DNA from 3 places in the Priestia sp. 53B2 genome. Region 3 is predicted to be linked to each of the others. Evidence: riboswitches for the same ligand, from Rfam matches in the RefSeq annotation. Region 3 holds a riboswitch; each other region holds the start of a gene.
What was found. A riboswitch is a leader RNA that binds a small molecule or an ion and turns the genes downstream of it on or off. The one in region 3 is predicted to bind S-adenosylmethionine.

Region 1 (4,275 bases), on a different contig from region 3:
ATATTTTTAACTTAATTGATAGGAGGAGTACTAATGAGAATTGCTTTATTTACGGATACATTTGCTCCAGAAGTTAACGGAGCTGCTAAAACACTTTATCAGTTTACCCAGTATGTCAAATCAAAGCAAATTCCCATCCAGGTATTTGCTCCTGAATTTGCTCATGATCAGTCATTTTCAACGTATGTTCACCGTTCGCCCAGCATGCCGTTTTTCCTTTATCCAAACAGCCGCTTTTCATTGCCAAACGTTCTAAAAATTAAAAAGCAGCTGCAGGAATTCAATCCTTCTATTATTCATTTGGCCACTCCTTTTACAATGGGGCTTTGCGGCTCCTATTACGGGAAAAGATTAGGTGTTCCTCTTGTCGGCTCTTATCATACCAATTTTGATGATTATTTATCTCACTATGAACTTGAAAAAATGCGTGTACCACTGCAAAAATATATGAAATGGTTTTATAAACCTGTACAAAAAATATTCGCTCCCTCTGAAGTGACCAAACAGCAGCTAGAAGAACAAGGGTTTCACAACGTATCTATTTGGTCGCGAGGAGTAAATCATAAATTATTTCATCCCCACTATGACCGCTTTGATATTCGTATTAAATATAATATTAAAAAGCCCTACATTTTAACGTATGTAGGAAGATTAGCTAAAGAAAAGAACGCTGATTTTTTAATAAAAATCGCACGATCTCTACCGGATCATATCCGCCATCAAATTCACTGGGTTATTGTGGGAGACGGCCCTTTAAAAGAACAAATGCAGCAGCAAGCATCTGAGCATATGACATTTACAGGCTTCCTTGAAGGTAAGCAACTTGCTCATATCTATTCATCATCTGATTTGTTTGTTTTTCCTTCAGAAACAGAAACCTTCGGAAATGTTGTACTGGAGTCTCTTGCTTCTGGAACTCCTGTAGTGGCAGCAAATGCAGGAGGAGTTAAACAGATGGTTCAGCACGGGCGAAACGGCTACCTTTGCAAACCTCACTCCTTAGAAGAATTCAGTTCGGCTATTACAGGTTTACTCGATGATTTGCACCAGCGGCTTCACTTTGGCCATGCAGCGAGACACTATGCTCTTACTCAATCATGGGACGCCATTTTTCAGCATTTGCTTTCAGAATATGAAGGTGTCGTAGAAAAATCTGCTGAAGGTATTCAATGGGCATAAAAAAAATCTCCGTTTTCACGGAGATTTTTTTATTATTTAGCTAAAGCTTGAGTTTTTAATACTTCCGCTTTGTCTGTGAACTCCCAAGGAAGCTCCACATCCGTACGACCAAAGTGGCCGTAAGCTGCTGTTTGCTTATAAATTGGGCGACGTAAATCAAGCATTTTAATGATGCCTGCTGGACGTAGGTCAAAGTTTTTGCGTACTACGTCTACTAGTACTTCTTCAGAAACTTTTCCTGTACCGAATGTATCAATTGAAATAGATACTGGTTGTGCAACACCAATTGCATATGCTAGTTGTACTTCACATTTATCAGCAAGATCAGCTGCTACAATATTTTTCGCAACATAACGAGCTGCATAAGCTGCTGAACGGTCTACTTTTGTTGCGTCCTTACCAGAGAATGCACCGCCGCCGTGACGAGCATATCCGCCGTAAGTATCAACGATAATTTTACGACCAGTTAAACCAGCATCTCCTTGAGGACCGCCGATTACGAAACGTCCTGTTGGGTTAATGAAATACTTTGTATTTTCATCAATTAACTCGTTTGGAACAACTGGATTAATAACATATTCTTTTAAGTTACGTTGAATTTGCTCTAACGTTACTTCTGGATGATGCTGAGTTGAAATAACAATTGTATCGATGCGAACAGGTTTGTTGTTTTCATCATATTCAACCGTTACTTGTGTTTTACCATCCGGGCGAAGGTAAGGAAGAATTTCTTCTTTACGTACTTCTGTTAGACGGCGAGCAAGTTTATGAGCTAATGAAATTGGAAGAGGCATTAATTCTTTTGTTTCGTTACATGCATAACCAAACATTAACCCTTGGTCTCCAGCTCCGATTGCTTCGATTTCTTCATCTGACATTTGACCTTCACGTGCTTCTAACGCTTGGTCTACACCAGCAGCGATATCAGCTGACTGCTCGTCGATAGATGTTAATACTGCACAAGTTTCAGCATCAAATCCGTATTTTGCACGAGTATAGCCAATTCCTTTAATTGTTTCACGAACTGTTTTAGGAATATCCACGTAAGTAGAAGTTGTAATTTCACCACTTACTAAAACTAAACCAGTTGTTACGCTTGTTTCACAAGCAACACGAGCATTTGGATCCTTTGCTAGGATAGCATCAAGAATTGAGTCAGAAATTTGGTCACAAATTTTATCGGGATGTCCCTCTGTAACAGATTCTGACGTGAACAGACGACGTTGTGTTGACATCAGTTTTCCTCCTTATAAATACGATACATTGTGATACGGTACTCATTCCCTTATTTTCATTACACGTTAAAAAATATAAAAAACCTTTCCTTGTATCGAGGAAAGGTATCAAATTCTACATAAGCCTTTCACTCTTATCGATCAAGGTTGTGCCCTTGCATCAGGTTAGCACCTTATCGTCTACACAAAAAAATGACGATGGTTGCTGGGTTTCATAGGGCCTGTCCCTCCACCAGCTCGGGATAAGAGAGTATCCGTTCAAGGACATATAATACATGAAAAAGCGCTTCACTGTCAACAACATTCAAATGGAAATCATCTCTTTATGTTTGAATCTGTTTTAATGTAACATACTCAAATTCCGAAATAGTACATCTTATTAAGAATCATCACTAAGTTTAGTTAATAAGACAGATCAAAATGAGGCTTTCACTTAAAACAGCTTCACTTTTTTCGCTCCTAGCACATATACATGTGTCTAAAATAGGTATAACGTACATTTTTTTATAATACACAAACATTTTTAGTTAAATAGTATAGAATAATTAAATAAATGTGTTATACTAATTATAAATTTCAAACATTAATGAATAAATAATAGCTAAAAAAGGAAGGTAGTGCACATGAGTACTGTTGATATGTCTATCGAATTAAATGGTTTGCTTCAATTAAAAACAACAAAACACCAATTATCTGTTCCACAACTTGTTGAAAAAATTCTAGCTCGACGCGAAGGAACGCTGACTTCTACAGGTGCTGTGTCAGTCGAAACCGGAAAATATACAGGTCGCTCTCCTTTAGATAAATTTATTGTAAGCGATGCTGTGTCTTCAAAAACGGTTGAATGGGGACCTGTCAATCAGCCAATTTCTGCTCAGCGATTCGATGCGCTATACAAAAAAGTCTTAACCCACTTAAAGAAGCAGGATGAACTTTTTGTTTTTAATGGATATGCTGGAGCTGATAAAAAGTATCAGTTACCAATTCAAGTAGTTAATGAATTTGCATGGCACAACCTATTCGCTCAGCAGTTATTCATTCGCCCTTCAGCCGAACAAAAAACAAATGATGATGTGAAGCCGTTTACAATTGTAGCAGCTCCAACGTTCAAAGCTGATCCTGAAACAGACGGGACGAATTCTGAAACCTTCATTATTCTTTCGTTAGAGCGACGCATCGTGCTAATTGGAGGAACTGAATACGCTGGTGAAATGAAAAAATCTATTTTCTCAGTGATGAACTTCTTGCTTCCTCAAAACAATATTCTATCCATGCACTGTTCTGCTAACGTAGGAGAAGAAGGTGACGTTGCATTATTCTTTGGTTTATCTGGAACGGGTAAAACAACGCTTTCTGCTGATGCAAACCGTCGTTTAATCGGAGATGACGAGCACGGTTGGTCAAGCTCTGGTGTATTTAATATTGAAGGAGGATGCTACGCGAAGTGCATTCAGCTTTCCGAAGAAAAAGAACCGCAAATTTTCAATGCAATTCGCTTCGGCGCCGTACTGGAAAATGTAGTGTTAAATCAAAATACGAAAGTAGCAGATTACAATGATAATAGTTTAACAGAGAATACTCGTGCCGCTTATTCAATTGACTCTATTGATAATACGGTATTGCCAAGCGTTGCTGGGCATCCTACAGCTATTGTCTTTTTAACTGCTGATGCCTTCGGCGTCTTGCCTCCAATCAGCAAGCTTACAAAAGAACAAGCGATGTACCATTTTCTGAGCGGATACACTAGTAAGTTAGCTGGAACAGAGCGCGGCGTAACATCGCCACAGGCTACTTTCTCTACATGCTTTGGTGAGCCTTTCTTACCTCTTGCTCCAACAACTTATGCAGAAATGCTAGGAAA
Region 2 (4,275 bases), on a different contig from region 3:
GATGGTCAAATAGAGAGAGAGGGGTAGTGGTGATGGAAAAGTAGCAAGAAACGCATTTATGCATTTGATGTATACCTAGGCAGGCACAGTGAACCGCAGGACAACTATAATTTAACTTATTTTAGAAGTCCTATAAAAGGAGGAATGCACATGGAAAAAGAGCTCATATTTAAGCCTTATATGTTGCTATTTGAAATTGAAATAACAATAGTAAGTATCATCGAACACGAGATGATTACACAATATGGACCATTATGGCGACAACTTTTTTTTGTTAAGTGTGGAACTGACCTATATGACAATCTCCCATTACTATTCAGATTGAACCCCCTTCAAACTATCTTCACTGATCATGAATTACATGACTTATGTATATTAACAGATATTAAAAATACTCTAGTACAACTTTTACCCATTTCTCAAGATGACGTGAATCACCTTATTAGTGTCTTGCAGCACTTAAACCAGAAGAAAACTCTCTTATTATTTATCTAATTATATTCAGTAATGGGTTATTAAGAAGATCTTGTACCTAATAGAGGAACAAGTTTTTCAATGTGAGCGTATCGAATTAGAACGTGTGATATAGGAAGAATGGATATCCATTCTTCCTTTTTCCGTTTATAAGATTCGCCTGTTTATCGTATTTCAACACATCTAGAATGCTGCTTATATAAAATTAAGAAACAAATCTCCCTTTTTAGTTAACTCCCCAGACATCTTGAGCAATTTTAATTATGTGACTAATTTTATTCCATTGTTCCTCTTCTGTTAACACATTTCCTTCTTCTGTACTTGCAAAGCCACATTGAGGACTCAGCGACAAGTTTTCTAGAGGAATATATTCGCTTGCTTCTTTAATTCTTCGCTTAATAATCTCAGCATCTTCTAATGTAGGAAACTTAGATGTTACTAATCCTAATACAACGCTTTGATTATTACGTGTAAAGCTTTTTAATGGTTCAAAATCTCCTGAACGGTTATCATCATATTCAAGGAAAAGCCCATCTACATGTAAGTTAGCAAAGATTGCATCGGATATAGTATCGTATCCACCACTTGTGATATACGTAGATCTAAAATTTCCGCGACAAATATGCATAGTAATGAGCATATCTTCAGGCTTTTTAGAAATAGCATCATTTAAGCAACTTACTCGCGTATCAATAATGTCCTTTACGTTCATACCAAGCTTCTCAACAACCGCATTGATACGTTCTTCAGAGACAAAATCAATCCAGGAAGTATCATCTAATTGTAGGTAACGGCAGCCTGCATCATAAAAAGCTTGAATGGCTTTTTGATAAGCAGCTACAGTATCATGATAAAATTGATCTCTGTTCCCCTTGTAATATGTATCTTCTTGAACTCGAGTAAATAACATATTTGGACTTGGGATAGAGAATTTAGCAACTTGGCTTCCATCACCATACTGTTCGACAGCTTTTTTTAAGAACGTGAAGTGTTCCAGCATATAATGTTGATTGAAGTCTACTTTACCTACTACCTTAATCGCTTTATTTTTTGTTTTTGCGCCTTTGAATTGGCTAATATATTCTGTCTCAAACTCCTCTACGCCTTCTAATCCTGATAAGAAGTCCAAATGCCACCATGAGCGTCTAAATTCACCATCAGTGATGGATTTAAGCCCCACCTCAATTTGTTTCTGGACAAGTTTTTCAATTTCTTTGTCCTCTATAGATTTTAAATCGGCCTTATTGATTCTTGCATTCGCATACGCTTCTCTTGCTTCTTTAAGGGGAGCTGTTCTTAAAAAGCTGCCTACGTGATCAGCTTTAAATGGAGCTTTCACTAATGTCTTTGTCATGGTTTTGTTTCCTTCTTTCTTTTCAAAATAAAAAACCTCTTCTTACAAATAAGAAGAGGTTAATAATCGTTATGAGCGCTCTTCTTATCTTCAAGCAAATTGCTACTGGAATTGGCACAGTACTTTAACAGTCTGTTGCCGAGGCTTCCAAGGGCCAGTCCCTCCACCTCTCGAGATAAGAATATTCAATTTAATTAAAATTTAATTAACTAGAAAAAAGGTTACACCTGTTTTCTTAGCTTGTCAACAAAATTTTGAAAAATCAGAAACAACACACCTCTTATTCCATTACTTACTCATTACCTAATGCAGTAAGGGTTCTTCTTTATTTTTTGTTTGGACAGGCAAGCTTACTGCAGTAGTTACATAGTATCTAAAGAATTACGACTCCACTACTTAATCAGTATCTAGTTCAGTAACGTTACTGCGTTAATACAAGCTGTATACGCCTAGTGAAGCCCTTCGTGGAATCTGTAAGGGAGCTGAGCCGAAGAGGCGAAGGGGGCGACCGGATGTGTTGAGCCGAAACAATTCATACCTGAAAGGCAAAAAATTAAAAAGAATGAAAGAAGGTACCAACATGAGAAAAACACAAAGGTTTTCTTTTCGAAAGATCTTTCCTTTAATCCTCAAATCATCTCTTACGAGACCTCGTCCTTTCAGGGCTTATTCCTTTGTTCCTTTTAGTCCACTCGCCATGCTTGACCCCACTATTCTAACCATAGGAGGTATTATCTTAGGAATTGCCATCATCGAACGAATATTAGAGAGATGGGGTGTTATTGATCTTGTGGATCAGTTTGGAAAAATCATGCGATTTATCCTGCCTGTCACCTTCTATAGCGCCTTAATTTACTTTTTTGCGACTTTTATATTCTAAGGAGGAATGTGTATGTTTGAGAAACTAAAATTGCGTGGTCAATTGATTAAAGCGTTTCGTACGGCAGAGATTTATCGCGTGGTGAAACATGGAGACCGAACCTCTTATCTCTTTCCTAAAATTCATCAGATTGATCACCATCATACGTACACTCGGTACGCTTTTTCTTTATTGAATGGCATTGATCCTGAGCTTTTACACAAAAAAAAATGGGCCTTACGACAAGTATTAGGCAGCAACATTGAGATAAATGGCAGCTTAAAGAATTTTAGCATTACCGTTCATCACAAAAACTTACCTAAGATGCTCAATTATAGGTATGAAGTCGTTCATCCTCATATTGAGAAAATGGAGCTTCCTGTATGCATTGGTCAAGATATTTATGGAAACCCCGTTTCATGGGATTTTGCGGATTTGGAAACCTTACTGATTTCTGGCGAAATTGGAGCTGGAAAAAGCAGTCTGATGCGGGTCATCCTCACAACATGGGTGAAATATGCCTCTCCTGAAGACTTGCGTTTGGTGTTAGTAGATTTGAAACGAGCTGATTTAGGGCTTTTTCATGGCATTGAACATGTGGATGCGCTTTGTTTTGAGGCAAAGGACATGAGAAAACCTTTTGCCTTATTACGAGCTGAAATGTACAGAAGAGGCGATTTATTGTTAGAGCATGGCGTAACACATATAAGCAGGCTTCCATTTAAGCTGCCTCGTATCGTTGTGGTAATTGATGAAATGTCCATAGTGAAGAGAGAGACGGATCTTGTGGAGATGATTCAACAGTTTGCCAGCCAAGGCCGTGCTCTAGGTGTTCATACGATTATTGCCATGCAGCGTCCTGATGCTGATTTATTGAATTCAGCACTCAAAGCAAACTTACGGGTTCGGATCTCTGGAAGACAGGCCGATGCGATAAATGCGAAAGTTGCCGGAGTCATCGGTGCCGAAGAAATCGATGCTGCAGCCAGGGGGCGCATGAAAATTAAGATTGATGAGGTCAAAGAGTTTCAAGCCTTTTTCTTAGATGAAGGTGCTTGTAAGGAAATACTCTCTTCTTATAAAACGCTTGTGAAAGATCCCGAACCAGAACTCGAAGTTACATCACAATCCATCTTTGGTTTATTAGAGAAGGAGGAGCAGCGATGAGTTTCCATTTATCTCAACGTGATAAAGACATCATAGCGTTTATCAATCAATTTAGAGCCGTGGATCGAGACTCATTAGTTGACCTGTTCTTTAAACAGCTTAAATCGCCCGTAAATGCGTGTAATAGTGTGATGGTACGTTTATATCGGTTAGGACTCATTGAACGCACCCAGCAGTATTCTCCTACGGTCTACTTACCTGTAGATGCCAAAATTAAAAAGAACTCTCAAAAAATATTACATTTCCTTTCTATCTTGGATGTCTATAAACAAATGTGTACGTATAGCACACCTAAACAGGTCATTGTCGAAGATAAGCCCACCGGACGAAAAGGAGGGATTGAACCGGATCTGTTTTGTATTTTTAAAGGGTCTCCTTTTTGGATTGAAATACAACGCAATCAGTATACTGAGCAGAAAAT
Region 3 (4,275 bases):
TTATTTTTTCTTTTTTAATACATAGCATCCATACAAAAGCTAGTCCAATATAGCCAAATATCGGATACAAAAACTCAAGAAGCTGGGCATATCCGAATTGCCCAATAATAAAGCAAGCCAAGATAATAAACGCAAAAGCTTGTTTGTCATTCAGGGGAAGAAATGACTGAAGCTGCTTAGCGATTCCAAATACATTTCCAATCAATGTAGTAAAAATCTCGCCTAACACAACTACCGTAAATAAAACATTCACCCACGCTGAGATATTTTTAACAACGGCACTCATCGGAATATCAAGTTGAAATGAATAAGGCAAATTGGAAAGGGCAAGATGAGTAGAAACAAGCATAAACGTAAGTACACATCCTCCTATTACGGCCCCTTTTTTAATCACGCTCCTATCTTTCACCGAGCTTCCTAATGGAACCAAAACGGCCTGCGCCAAAGCTAGATTTAGGGAAATATATAAAAAGGGACTAACCGCCCACTTCCACTGTGTGACGAGCGTTAAATCCGGCTTCGTTTGAATCAGTGAGAAATAGCTGATATTTGGCACAAAGATGATAAAAGCAAATGAAAGCATCATCGGCACAACAAGAGAATTAACCATTAAAATACCGTTAATTCCTTTTGCGATAAATATATAAGTTAAAACAATTGTAAAAATCATCCCAACAGGAGGCCACAGCCCGAACTGTTCTTTTCCTATTGCCCCCGTACTCGCTAGCATGACTGAAGTTACTCCAAATAAAATGACAATCATTACACCGTTTACCGCTTTTCCAAGCACATCACCAAATAAATATGTATTAAGCTGCTGATAAGAAGAAGCCCCAATTGCGTGCGAAAGCAGCATCATTTTCGAACCTAGCCAAATAAAAAACAAGCCGCTGACCAAAATTCCAACCATTCCAAGTTCCCCGTACTGTGTAAAAAATTGAACGATTTCCTTGCCTGTTGCAAAACCGGCTCCTACAACGGTGCCTACATACGTAGCAGCAACCTGCAGCGTGAGTTTCCACCTTTTCATGCCCATCACCCTTCTACCCTTCATAGTTCACTATATGTAGAAACGATTAAAAAAAGACGAGCCTTTTTACGTGTAAATCTACGCATATCCCAGCGTTTGTGCCTTTTCGTTTATTTTTTATTTTTCATTTTCTTTTTGCATTTCTCACAAAAAACTCCTTAACCCTAACATAACAGTCATTTTCAAACAAAATATACGGATATTTTCCCTTTAGCTTTTAAATTTTCCTCAATATTTGCTGGAAATTCACAATTTACTGTTGTATAATTTCTAAAAATCAGATAAATTATTAAATAAGTATTCTTTCTATTTAAAAAAATATGTTTCAATTATATACAATTGATTCTTATCATGAGAGGTGGAGGGACTGGCCCTTTGAAACCTCAGCAACCAGTCGTTAGAGACATGGTGCTAAATCCAGCAAGCAATTTATTGCTTGGAAGATAAGAAGGCGAAAAAAGTCTTCTTCTTAAGAAGACTTTTTCTATTTTATCGGCATATTGCATAAAACGAATCACTCGTGAAATAGAAGCGGAACAATTTAAGGAGGTTTTGACATGGGGTTACTTGAAGATTTAAAGTCTAAAATTTTAATTGGGGATGGTGCCACTGGTACCCTCCTTTACTCACACGGTATTGACAGCTGTTTTGAAGAACTAAACATCACCAAACCAGAAGAGGTTTCTCGTATTCACAGAGCCTATGTAGAAGCTGGTGCAAACGTTATTCAAACAAATACGTACGCTGCTAATTATCAAAAACTTGCCCGTTATGGATTAGAAGATTCAGTCAAAGACATCAATATTGCTGGTGTAAAATTAGCGAAACAAGCTGCAAAAGATCAGGCTTACGTGGTTGGTACACTCGGCGGTATTCGTTCTTTCCAAAAAAACGCTATTAGTTTAGAAGAGGTTAAGCGAAGCATTCGTGAACAAATGTTTTGGCTTTTAAATGAAGGCGTGGATGGCCTTTTATTTGAAACATACTATGATTTCGAAGAATTAAAGACCGTTCTTACACTGGCAAGAAAAGAAACGGATAAGCCTATTATTACCCATGTTTCCCTGCATGATATTGGCGTACTGCAAGATGGCCGCCCTTTAGCAGATGCATTAAAAGAATTAGAAGACTTGGGAGCAGATGTTGTCGGGCTAAACTGCCGTTTAGGTCCTTATCATATGATTCAGTCTCTTGAAGAAGTACCTCTTCCTGATCGTGCTTTCTTATCTGCTTACCCTAATGCCAGCCTTCCGGCGTATGTGGAAGGAAAGTTGGAATATGAAACGAATGAAGACTACTTTGTAGAAAGCGCGCGTTTATTCCGCGAACAAGGGGTTCGCTTAATTGGAGGATGCTGCGGTACAACACCAGCTCACGTACGCGCAATGTCATCTGCCTTAAAAGACTTGCCTCCGATTACAAGCAAAGTCGTTAAAATGAGACCAGCCGTTACGGTTCAAGAGCGTGAGCAGCAGGATAAACCTCATATGCATGAGATTGTGAAGAAGCGCCGTTCGGTTATCGTCGAGCTAGATCCGCCTAAACAGCTTGGTCCGACGAAATTTTTAGAAGGCGCAAAAGCACTTGATAAAGTCGGCGTAGATGCTATTACATTAGCTGATAATTCTCTTGCCTCACCTCGCATCAGCAACTTGGCAATGGCAACACTGATGCAGCAAGAAACAAAAGCACGACCGCTTATTCATATTACCTGTCGCGACCGAAATTTAATTGGACTTCAATCTCATTTAATGGGACTTCATACGTTAGGAATGAATCAAGTGCTTGCGATTACCGGTGATCCTTCAAAAGTTGGCGATTTCCCTGGCGCCACTTCGGTCTACGATTTATCTTCATTTGACTTGATTAGTTTAATCGCTCAGTTTAATGAAGGACTATCTTATTCCGGCAAACCGCTTGGTCAAAAAACCAATTTTTCCATCGCAGCTGCCTTTAACCCAAACGTGCGTCACTTAGACCGAGCCGTTCAGCGTTTGGAAAAGAAAATCGACTGCGGGGCTCACTATTTCATTACTCAGCCTCTCTATTCAACTAAGCAAATTGAAGAGGTATATGAAGCAACCAAACATTTAACAACACCGGTATACATCGGTATCATGCCGTTAACAAGCGCAAGAAATGCTCGATTTATTCACCATGAAGTACCTGGAATTAAATTATCAGAAGATATTCTAGAACGCATGGATGCCACGGGAAATGACCGAATTCGCGGTGAAGTCGAAGGTCTTGCGATTGCAAAAAACTTAATTGATACAGCATATGAGTTATTTGACGGTATTTACTTAATTACGCCGTTTATGCGCTATGAAATGACCGAAATTCTAACACGCTATATTCACGACAAGCAACTTGTTACATCAGAAAGGAAGATATAAATGAGCTCACTTATCGAACAACAACTAAAGAAGCGAATACTCGTCATCGATGGAGCAATGGGAACGATGATTCAAGATGCTGATTTAACCGCTGAAGATTTTGGCGGCGAAGAATATGAAGGCTGTAACGAATATTTGACTCGAACAGCGCCTCATGTGATTCAGCGCATTCATGAAGAGTACTTTGCAGCAGGTGCTGACATCATTGAAACCAATACGTTTGGCTCAACATCTACCGTACTTGATGAATACGATTTAGGTCACTTGGCGTATGAATTGAATATCGAAGCTGTGAAGCTTGCTTGTGCAGCCCGCGATAAATATTCAACTCCCGAATGGCCTAGGTTCGTAGCTGGAGCTATCGGTCCTACCACTAAAACTCTCTCTGTTACCGGAGGCATTACATTCCCTGAGTTAGTAGAATCGTACGAAGAGCAAGCTCGGGGTTTGTTAGACGGCGGCGTTGACTTGCTTTTAGTCGAAACCTGTCAAGACATGCTGAACGTAAAAGCCGCGTTTCTAGGCATTACAGCGGCGTTTGAAAAACTAAAAACCGAAGTTCCTATTATGATTTCAGGAACAATTGAGCCTATGGGAACAACTCTCGCTGGTCAAGATATCGAATCTTTTTACTTATCACTGGAACACATGAAGCCTCTTTCAGTCGGACTTAACTGCGCGACAGGCCCTGAATTTATGACGGATCATATTCGCTCTCTTTCAGACCTAGCCACTTCAGCAGTTAGCTGTTATCCAAACGCTGGACTTCCGGATGAAGAAGGCAATTATCACGAATCCCCTGAGCTGCTTGCTCAAAAAATTAAAGGGTTTGCTGATAAAGGCTGGCTG

Region 1: linked by a shared signal. The riboswitch ahead of metK (methionine adenosyltransferase) and the one ahead of ACN6NE_RS17425 (bifunctional homocysteine S-methyltransferase/methylenetetrahydrofolate reductase) in region 3 are both predicted to bind S-adenosylmethionine.
Region 2: linked by a shared signal. The riboswitch ahead of ACN6NE_RS29795 (5-methyltetrahydropteroyltriglutamate--homocysteine S-methyltransferase) and the one ahead of ACN6NE_RS17425 (bifunctional homocysteine S-methyltransferase/methylenetetrahydrofolate reductase) in region 3 are both predicted to bind S-adenosylmethionine.

The regions. Positions count from the first base shown of each region.
Region 1 covers NZ_JBLZXA010000008.1:1,078,273-1,082,547, forward strand. The annotation lists gene ACN6NE_RS08890 (phosphatase PAP2 family protein) at 1-15, shown strand, start outside; gene ACN6NE_RS08895 (glycosyltransferase family 4 protein) at 34-1,179, shown strand; gene metK (methionine adenosyltransferase) at 1,212-2,414, opposite strand; SAM riboswitch class I at 2,546-2,663, opposite strand; gene pckA (phosphoenolpyruvate carboxykinase (ATP)) at 3,038-4,275, shown strand, end outside.
Region 2 covers NZ_JBLZXA010000038.1:139,331-143,605, forward strand. The annotation lists gene ACN6NE_RS29790 (hypothetical protein) at 151-495, shown strand; gene ACN6NE_RS29795 (5-methyltetrahydropteroyltriglutamate--homocysteine S-methyltransferase) at 701-1,828, opposite strand; SAM riboswitch class I at 1,910-2,010, opposite strand; gene ACN6NE_RS29800 (hypothetical protein) at 2,343-2,708, shown strand; gene ACN6NE_RS29805 (FtsK/SpoIIIE domain-containing protein) at 2,721-3,854, shown strand; gene ACN6NE_RS29810 (hypothetical protein) at 3,851-4,275, shown strand, end outside.
Region 3 covers NZ_JBLZXA010000020.1:647,877-652,151, reverse strand. The annotation lists gene ACN6NE_RS17430 (YkvI family membrane protein) at 1-1,030, opposite strand, end outside; SAM riboswitch class I at 1,374-1,480, shown strand; gene ACN6NE_RS17425 (bifunctional homocysteine S-methyltransferase/methylenetetrahydrofolate reductase) at 1,588-3,426, shown strand; gene metH (methionine synthase) at 3,427-4,275, shown strand, end outside.